Regions from separate parts of the Bacteroides acidifaciens genome, predicted to be linked through region 3. Evidence: riboswitches for the same ligand, from Rfam matches in the RefSeq annotation. Region 3 holds a riboswitch; each other region holds the start of a gene.
The links. Region 3 has a riboswitch for cobalamin ahead of CLIN57ABFB40_RS01470 (anaerobic ribonucleoside triphosphate reductase). Riboswitches for the same ligand answer to the same signal wherever they lie in the genome.
Positions count from the first base shown of each region.

Region 1: it holds a riboswitch for cobalamin, as region 3 does, so the genes downstream of both, CLIN57ABFB40_RS03420 (TonB-dependent receptor plug domain-containing protein) here and CLIN57ABFB40_RS01470 (anaerobic ribonucleoside triphosphate reductase) in region 3, are expected to answer to the same signal.
Region 2: it holds a riboswitch for cobalamin, as region 3 does, so the genes downstream of both, CLIN57ABFB40_RS01010 (TonB-dependent receptor) here and CLIN57ABFB40_RS01470 (anaerobic ribonucleoside triphosphate reductase) in region 3, are expected to answer to the same signal.

Region 1 covers NZ_CAEUHO010000001.1:859,636-862,913, reverse strand. The annotation lists gene CLIN57ABFB40_RS03430 (DUF5106 domain-containing protein) at 1-843, shown strand, start outside; gene CLIN57ABFB40_RS03425 (hypothetical protein) at 934-1,143, opposite strand; cobalamin riboswitch at 1,127-1,337, shown strand; gene CLIN57ABFB40_RS03420 (TonB-dependent receptor plug domain-containing protein) at 1,524-3,278, shown strand, end outside.
Region 2 covers NZ_CAEUHO010000001.1:244,642-247,919, reverse strand. The annotation lists gene CLIN57ABFB40_RS01015 (YncE family protein) at 1-39, opposite strand, end outside; gene CLIN57ABFB40_RS01010 (TonB-dependent receptor) at 36-2,081, opposite strand; cobalamin riboswitch at 2,288-2,500, opposite strand; gene CLIN57ABFB40_RS01005 (ABC transporter substrate-binding protein) at 2,626-3,278, shown strand, end outside.
Region 3 covers NZ_CAEUHO010000001.1:356,598-359,875, reverse strand. The annotation lists gene CLIN57ABFB40_RS01480 (hypothetical protein) at 52-306, shown strand; gene CLIN57ABFB40_RS01475 (hypothetical protein) at 438-1,094, opposite strand; cobalamin riboswitch at 1,473-1,660, shown strand; gene CLIN57ABFB40_RS01470 (anaerobic ribonucleoside triphosphate reductase) at 1,790-3,278, shown strand, end outside.

The DNA.
Region 1 (3,278 bases), 500 kb from region 3:
GATACTATCAAAACTTTCACATTACCCACCATCCCGACAATGATGACGGCGCCGGAACAACGGGCGGATTTCCTTGTCAAGCACTATTGGGATAACGTAAACTTTGCCGATACCAATTATATCCATCACCCCGAAGTGACCGAACAGGCTTGGTCGGACTATTGCGATATATTGAACCATGTTCCATTGGAAACTGCACAGCAAGCTATGCGGAAAACAATCGAACGGACAAACGTGGATAAGAAGGTATTCACTTACATCACCGACTTGGCAGACAAATATCTGTACGACCCTAACTCTCCGATGCGTAACGAAGAATTTTATATCCCTGTACTGGATGCCATGCTGGCTTCTCCCATACTGGAAGAAATAGAAAAGGTACGTCCCAAAGCCCGCCGTGAACTGGCTCAGAAAAACCGTATCGGAACCAAAGCATTGAACTTTAACTATACATTGTCTTCTGGCGCACAAGGCTCCCTTTATCAACAGAAATCGGACTATACCTTATTATTTATCAATAACCCGGGATGCCACGCCTGCACGGAAACAATCGAAGCATTAAAAAACGCCCCTATCATCAATCAGCTTCTATCTCAAAAGAAGTTGACCGTCCTCTCTATCTACCCCGACGAAGAACTGGACGAATGGCGGAAACATCTGAATGAATTCCCGAAGGAATGGATTAACGGATATGACAAGACTTTCGCTATCAAGGAGCAACAACTGTATGACTTGAAAGCCGTCCCTACCCTCTACCTTCTGAACAAAGACAAGACAGTACTTCTAAAGGATGCCACAGCGCAAACCATCGAAGAATACTTACTAATGAAAGGCGAACAATAAGCATCTCCCACGTCACCCACACACGTACACACACCGCATGCCCATACCACGTGCCACCCCGCATGGTTTCCCGGCCTCGTTTTTTCAGCGTCAAGCGCAGGTGTTTTCTTCGGCGTTAAGAAGGGCAGACTGTTTGAGCGTAGCGAGTTTCTGCCCTTTAGCCGGAGAAAGCACCGGAGTAGCTGAAAAAACGCAGCCTTGATTCTTTCTTTTTGGTTCTTTTTCTTTCGTATCAAGACGAAAGAAAAAGAACGCCCCCCTTTGCAAAAGCCAAATAAACTCCCTATCTTTGCCACGCATTGGTTCGCAGACCTCAAAAACATACGAGGAAAGCGATTAAAAGGGAATCAGGTGTAAATCCTGAACAGTCCCGCTGCTGTAAGTTCTATAAATATGTTGCGAGCAACCTACTTTTAGCCACTGGAAAGAAACTTCTGGGAAGGCGCCCGCAACAGGAACGAGTCAGAAGACCTGCCGTGCAACCAATTTCACTGCTTTCGAGGAAAAAGCGTTGAATCTAATGAACCGGACAATCCGTCTATCATTTCATTCATCATTCTGATTCAGAGAAAGTGTGTTTTAATTAATAAACTCTGCCAAGTTTATTTATGCGTGTCCGGTCGAAGGGATTTCGCCCGGACACTTTTAAAAGTGAAAAATAGATCAATAATAGGACAAGGATGAGACATATAAGGCTATACAAGAGTATCTGTGCAGTAATCTGCTGCCAGCTTTTATTCCCCGCACTTTTTGCGCAACAGCAAAAAGTGGATACAACGCATACATACTCCATCCCCGAAATTACAGTTTCCGATATTTACCAAACACGAGAGATACGTTCTACCGCTCCGCTACAAGTACTTTCCAAAGATGCGCTAAAGAACCTGCATGCTCTGCAAGTCTCTGATGCCGTGAAGCATTTTGCCGGAGTGACCGTGAAAGATTACGGTGGCATCGGCGGACTGAAAACCGTATCCATACGCAGCCTGGGCGCACAACACACAGCCGTAGGTTATGACGGAATCACCGTAACCGACTGCCAGACGGGTCAGATTGACATCGGTCGTTTCTCGCTCGATAACGTAGACCAGTTATCATTAAGCAACGGTCAAAGCGATAATATATTCCAGCCGGCACGTTTCTTCGCTTCGGCAGGAATACTGAATATACAGACACTTACTCCCCGTTTCGAAAAAGGGAAACGTACGAATATCAGCGCGGCTTTCAAGACCGGCTCATGGGGGCTGGTCAACCCATCGGTTCTGTTAGAGCGACAACTCAATTCTAAGTGGACAGTCACAGCCAATGGCGAATGGATGTCTTCAGACGGACAATACCCCTACACCCTGCACTACGGAAATACAGAGGGCGACCTGACGTCACGGGAGAAAAGAAAGAATACCGACGTACAGACTTTCCGTACCGAAGCCGGACTTTACGGCAACTTCTCCGATAAAGAGCAATGGCGATTGAAAGCCTATTACTTCCAATCTTCCCGAGGATTGCCGAAAGCCACTACACTTTATAACGACTATTCCTCACAACACCTGTGGGACAAGAATACATTTATACAAAGCCAATATAAGAAAGAGTTCAGCCACCAATGGGTATTGCAGACTTCCGCCAAATGGAACTGGAGCTATCAGCGTTACCTGGACCCCGACACCAAAAACTCTTCAGGAAAAACGGAAAACAGTTATTACCAACAGGAATACTATCTCTCCGCATCGGTATTATACAGATTATTGAACAATCTTTCATTTTCCCTTTCAACGGATGGGAGTATCAATACAATGGATACTAATCTTACTAATTTTGCGCAACCCACCCGCTATTCATGGCTGACGGCTTTTGCTGGAAAATATGTAAATGATTGGCTGACCATCTCCGCATCTGCTTTGGCAACTATCATCAACGAAGATGTCAAGGAAGGCGGCAGCGCCGGCAATCACCGCAAATTAACGCCTTATGTCAGCGCTTCATTCAAGCCTTTCCATAACGAAGAGTTCCGTATCCGTGCCTTCTATAAGGACATCTTCCGCCTGCCAAGTTTCAATGACTTATATTACCAGGAAGTGGGAAACACCAAACTGAAACCTGAAAATGCAAAGCAATATAATATCGGACTTACATACAGCAAGAATGTATGTACATTCATTCCTTATCTTTCGGCAACCGTTGATGCATACTATAACAAAGTAACGGATAAAATCATTGCTTATCCTACCAAGAACCTTGCGATATGGAGTATGAGAAACTTGGGGAGTGTGGAGATTAAAGGAATTGACGCCACAGGAAACTTGTCTCTCCAGCCTTGGGAGAAAATCCGCATCAACCTGTCCGGCAATTATACATACCAACGGGCATTGGATGTCACTGACCCTAATTCGAACAAGGATAAATCGACTTATAAACATCAGATAGCCTATACTCCC
Region 2 (3,278 bases), 110 kb from region 3:
AAAAAGTATCAGCAGATATATAAAATGTATTTTTTTCATAAGCTAAGACTAACAATAAACCGGAAATTCCGCCCCGGCATCGGATAATTGAGTACCACATCGTAATATTGGTTCAGCGCATTGTTCATCTCTATCGAGGCCTTCAACAGATAACGACTACGAATCCGAAACTCCTTTTGCAAGGAAAAATCATGTGTGTACCACGGTTCCACATAGTTACGCGGAATATTATTCACAGCCCCGTTATAACGCTCACCTACATAAATAAAACTGTAATTCAACGTCCACGTACCATATTCTACTCCCGCAATCACCGAGCCGCTATGCCAGGGAGTATAAGGAATCTGGTCGCCATACGAAGACAGTTTCTTCCCGTTGATTTTTGTAAAATCCTGCGCTTTCGCGAAAGAATAAGAAAGATTGGTATTCATCCTTACCGGTCCTGCATGACCGAATACAGCCGCCGAAACATCTAGCCCCTTACTCTCCACTTTTCCCATATTTGTCATCATCCAGCGAAAACTGCTCCCGGTAGGCGCAGCAATAATCTTATCTGTAATCGCGGCATAGTAAATATCAGCCTGTACAGAAATCCGGTCAATAAATCCTTTTTTGAATGTCTTTTGATAACTTCCACCAATATTAAATTGGTCGGTAAATTCCGGATTCAACTGACTAAAGCCTATTTGCGCATAATAAAGGTCATTAAAAGTAGGCAAACGGAAGATACGCTTATAGAAAGCACGCAAATTAAAATCATGGTTGTGGAAAGGTTTATACCCGACGATAAATGCCGGAGAAAGTTCCGATTTGTCAGGGGCTTGCACATTATTACGAACTTTCTCGATAACGAATGTCCCCAACACATCAGCCTGTAATTTCCATTTTCCCAGATTCAACGCCGTAGCCAGTGCCGCCCAAGTTGTATAGCGTTGCGGGAACGTGAAAGGAGTCCCTACTCCACGCATGACGGCATTCAACTTATTATATTGAAAATCGACAGACAAAGACACATCCCATACAGGCAGAATGCTATACATATTCACCACCGACAAATACCAGTCCTGCTGATAATAGGTATTATCGAACTGCATCTTTTTTGTCACACTCTCTTGCAGAAACTGCACTGTATCCCTTGAAAGATAATGTGTATAGTCATAGGCAAACTTCCCGTTCAGTTGCAACTTATATTTCGGGGTGACATCTTTCACAAATGTAGCTTGGGCAAAGAAATTCTTATCCCCCTGCCGTTCTCCATTCTGCCATACATTTTTCACGATAGCTCCGGGCAGTCCTCTGTCCGAATCATAATAATACAGTTTAGCCTGCCAATAGCCGTTATGAATAATGCCATATACACCGGCTTCGATACGATAAGCCTCAATATCACTGTTCCATCGGGTAGCTGTCGTATCATAAGCCACTTTACCCTCCTGATTCAAACGTCTGTAACGGAACTTATATTGCCCGTCGGATTTCGTATATTCACCGCTCAGACTCAAGCTAAGGTAATCGTTCAGTTTATGTTCCAACCGGATGGAAGGATTAATCAACTGGATACTTCCTGCCTTATAGCGCACCAGCAGATTCGTTTTCTTTCCTGTTTCAAACTTCGGTTTCCGAGCTTTCATATATACAGCCGAAGCCGAAGCAAAGTCTTTGGCGGACTGGAATATCTCACTTTTTTGTCCGTTATAAAGAGATAATTCTTCCAAATCATCCAGCGAAAAACGCCCCAAATCAACCACTCCGTTTTGTGCGTTTCCAATCTGAATGCCGTCATAAAACACACCGACATGGTGAGAACCCATATTACGGACATCTATCGTCTTCAATCCGCCCATACCACCGTAATCCTTGATTTGCACGCCGGAAAAGTAGCGCAAAGCATCAGCTACATTATGCGTATTCAGTCGTTCCAGTTGCAGCCCGTTCAGCCGTTGGGCAGGGATTACTTCTTTATACGGCTTCGCCGTGACCACTACCTCATCCAAGTGTTGCAAACTATCCAAACGACTTTGAGCTCCCAGCAACGCCGGAAGTCCCAAACAACCTACTGTCCATAGAATTTTTCGAATCATTCCTCTTGTCATCTCGTCTGTTTATTTTCTTTCAATTATAAACTTCCAGGAATATACAAAGACAGAAAAGGGCAGTCTGCTCCCCTTCAAAAAGAGCATAAGTCAGCGTCCTGCACAAACAGACACTGCGCACTTTGTACGTCGCACAAAAACAAGTACTATGTGATTGCTATAAACTGCACTCTTCAAACTCTAATCCCGGAAAGTTTCAAGAATTCAACTTTGGCAGGTCTTCTGACTTACTCCATTTTCCTAACGCCCTTCCCATTCCTCCAAAGCGGAACAGTGGATTTGAGTATTGTAGGAAAACTTTTGGCGGAGCTTACAGCAGCGGGTCTGTTCAGGATTTACACCTGATTCCCTTTTCACCACTCTTTCCGTAGAATCGGAAAAGTGACACCAAAATTTCTAGGGACAAAGATACACAAATAGAAACAAATCGGAAGAAAAATCCAACTAAAATAAAAACAAACTAATAATAAGTCCTATCTTTGCCGTTCGAAAGGACCCACTATTATTTTTTCTAATTAAACATCTTATAAAAGTGAAATCTCCTGCTCTGACTATCACGTTACTTTGCCTGCTCTTTTTGGCAAGCTGTATCACCCGTAATAAGACATCTCTGGAAGCATTCAACCAAGATGTATATACCCCTGAATACGCTTCGGGATTTAAAATTCTGGGTGCCGAGAACGCCACCAGCACACTTATACAGATTACCAACCCGTGGCAAGGCGCCAACGATGTAACAATGTCCTATTTTGTTACACGCAACGGTGAGCAAGCGCCTGCCGGATTCAACGGTCCCATCATCCCTGCCGGAGCCAAACAAATTGTATGCATGTCTTCTTCCTACATCGCCATGCTCGATGAACTAGGAGAAATCAACCGGATTGTCGGAGTTTCGGGCATTGATTATATCGCCAATCCCTACATCCTTGCCCACAAAGATTCAATCAAGGATATGGGTCCTGAAATGAACTACGAACTGCTGATTGGATTAAAACCCGACGTAGTTTTGCTCTATGGCATAGGTGACGCCCAAACCGCTGTAACAGACAAGTTGAAAGAACTTTCCATACCTTATTTATATATGGGTGAATATCTGGAAGAATCACCGCTCGGCAAGGCCGAATGGATGATTGTCCTTTCCGAACTGACAGACAAGCGGGAAAAGGGAATAGAAATATTCCGGGA
Region 3 (3,278 bases):
ACCATTATTATTAGCACTGATTATAATACCTATCATAAAAAAGAAGATAAAATGAAAGATTTTAAATTTAGATATTATTTATGTTATTATTCCTACCTGTGCTTTTTCTATAGTTTTTGGGGATATTTTTTAATATTAATTATTTTGCATCTTTTTGGCATGGAAATGAATGCGTATTTGGGTTACATATTCTTTCTGCTATTTGGATTATGGGCAGGCAGTGCTACGGCTTTGTCTGCAACTAGTTATATGAAAAAAATATATCGTGAGGAATTAGAGAAAAAGCAAAATTCTAAAGATTCTTAGCGTCCTAATATTCTAAATAATCTACCCTGATATAAGTTGACTAATCATCAATTTATATCAGGGTAATTTTTTTTATTTCCAGCAAATCAACCTACTCGAAATACATATCCAATTGCATACACAGCAGAAATTCATGATTTCCCAAATTTCTCTTCAATCTCCTTGAGATACTCTTCTTTCTTCTTCTTGAATTTCTCCGAAAGCGGATTGTAATGGCAGATAGATACATGATTCAAACGGATTTCATCCGTCTTCTGATTCTTCAGTTCCAGTTGTTCCTCTTCAGAAACACGACGAACATGAGTGCCCTTGAATAAATGATACTTTGACGTGTTTCTTAGCTCATGGACAAACTTCTTCTTTATGCGCCGAATCACTTGCATTTCTCTCCACGAATAAGGTTTATTTCTTCCTTCATTCACGAAATAACAGTTCAACTTGTTTTCCAACTCACGCAAACAGCACAAACGGGAAGAAACACTAAAAGGATTTTCAGCCGGAAGCTCCAATCTGAAGAATTCCACCCGTCCCCAAAATACAAGGTCACCCTTTGCAAACTTGCAAAAAAAGCAAGGACGGGACAAATCACCCTGAAGCAAAGAAGACAATGACTTTATAATCCGCGTGAGAATCTCCTGTTCCACACACGAATAAGGTTGTTCCACCTGACGGAAGAAATGTCCATAAGTACTTGCCAGCATTTCTTCTACATTTGACAAACGGCGCAAGCGCGACCCTTTACTAAGGGAACGTCCGCTCAACGGACAAACGACGTAGTCTTTTTTCATAATAAACATATTAAAATTAAGTTGCACAGTAATTTATTTATCTATATTAAAACTCGAAAGCCGTGTTGGGAAGATATGTATTTGCCCCTATTCCGTAACATTGGTTGCAATACATAAAAAAAGAGTGTTAATGATTGATTCTTTTTCCACTTTTGTATAGAAGATAAGAAAATAATTTCCGACTTTTGCAGTTGACATAAGAGGAAAGCGTATCGGTTCATGTCTGATTTAGAGAAAAGAAACAGACGAAAAACAAACACTTCACAAGTTAAATTCAAAAAAAAGTTTTCCAAAATGGAAAACTTTCTGTATCAGCAAGAAAGAAAAGTTTCCCGAAATTTAATGTTAAAAGCTAACCGGGGTATTGGATTATCTTCTATCTTTGTACCCGTTTTCGGAGCTAAAAAGAGGTTTAGTCAATGAGGGAACGCTGTGCAAATCGGCGACAGTACCCGCTGCTGTAATTCTCTGTGAATCCGCACACTATGCCACTGCACCGATAGGTGTGGGAAGGCGCTGCGAGGGAGGGATAAGTCAGAAGACCTGCCGGAAAGAATTGAAAATTGAGAATTGAGAATTAAAAAATTAAAGACTGGCTATACTAAACGCCTGCATGATTATTGGATTCTCTTTCTTCATTTTTCAATTTTTAATTTTCAATTATTAATTTATTAAAGCTTTCGGGAGTTAAAGTTATGAACTACGCGGAAATTTGTATCATCAAACGTGATGGTAAAAGAGAAGATTTCTCTATCAGTAAGATTAAGAATGCAATCAGCAAGGCATTCAGTGCAACGGGGATTCAGGATGAACAGCAGTTGGTGGCTGACATCACGATGAATGTAATCAGCCAATTTGCCACTCCTACGATTACCGTAGAGGAGATTCAGGATTTAGTGGAAAAGGCATTGATGAAGGTTCGGCCGGAAGTAGCGAAGAAGTATATCATCTATCGCGAATGGCGGAATACGGAACGGGACAAGAAAACCCAGATGAAGCACGTGATGGACGGTATCGTTGCCATCGACAAGAACGACGTCAACCTGAGCAACGCCAACATGAGCAGTCACACCCCTGCCGGACAAATGATGACTTTTGCATCTGAAGTGACCAAAGATTATACTTATAAATATCTGTTGCCGAAACGTTTTGCCGAAGCGCACCAGTTGGGCGACATTCATATCCATGACTTGGATTATTATCCGACCAAGACGACGACTTGCATCCAGTATGACATGGACGACCTCTTTGAACGCGGCTTCCGCACAAAGAACGGCAGCATCCGTACCCCGCAAAGTATCCAGAGCTACGCAACGTTGGCGACTATCATTTTCCAGACTAACCAGAACGAGCAGCACGGCGGACAAGCGATTCCTGCTTTCGACTTCTTCATGGCGAAAGGGGTGGCTAAATCTTTCCGTAAGCACCTAGCTTCGTTCATCAATTTCTATGTGGCGATGGAGAACGGCAATCAGGCGGACGAGAAGGCAATCCGCACGTTGATTGAGGAGTATCTGCCGTCTATCAAGTCTACCGAGGCGGAACGCGAAACGCTGCGCATCGCTTTGATAGCCCTGCAAATCATTATAGATAAGGAACACTTGGCACGCATCACGGAGAAGGCATACCAGCAGACCCGCAAGGATACACACCAGGCAATGGAAGGATTTATCCATAACCTGAACACGATGCACTCACGCGGCGGTAACCAGGTGGTGTTCAGTTCTATCAATTACGGTACGGATACTTCTGCCGAAGGTCGGATGGTGATTGAGGAATTGCTGAAAGCTACCATCGAGGGCTTGGGCACACGGGGCGAGGTTCCTGTATTCCCGATTCAGATTTTCAAGGTGAAGGACGGGGTGTCTTACTCGAAAAAGGACTTTGAGAAAGCAATGAAAGCGGAGAATATAGAGGACGCGATGAAAGACCGTTACGAAGCTCCGAACTTTGACTTGTTGCTGAAGGCTTGCCAGACTACCGCAAAGGCGTTGTTCCCGAACTTCATGTTCCTCGATACGCCTTTCAACACGAACGAGAAATGGAAAGCGGACGACCCGAAACGTTACATCTACGAATTGGCGACAATGGGTTGCCGCACACGTGTGTTTGAAAATGTGGCGGGAGAAAAATCGTCTTTAGGACGCGGCAATCTTTCTTTCACCACGCTGAACATGCCGAGAC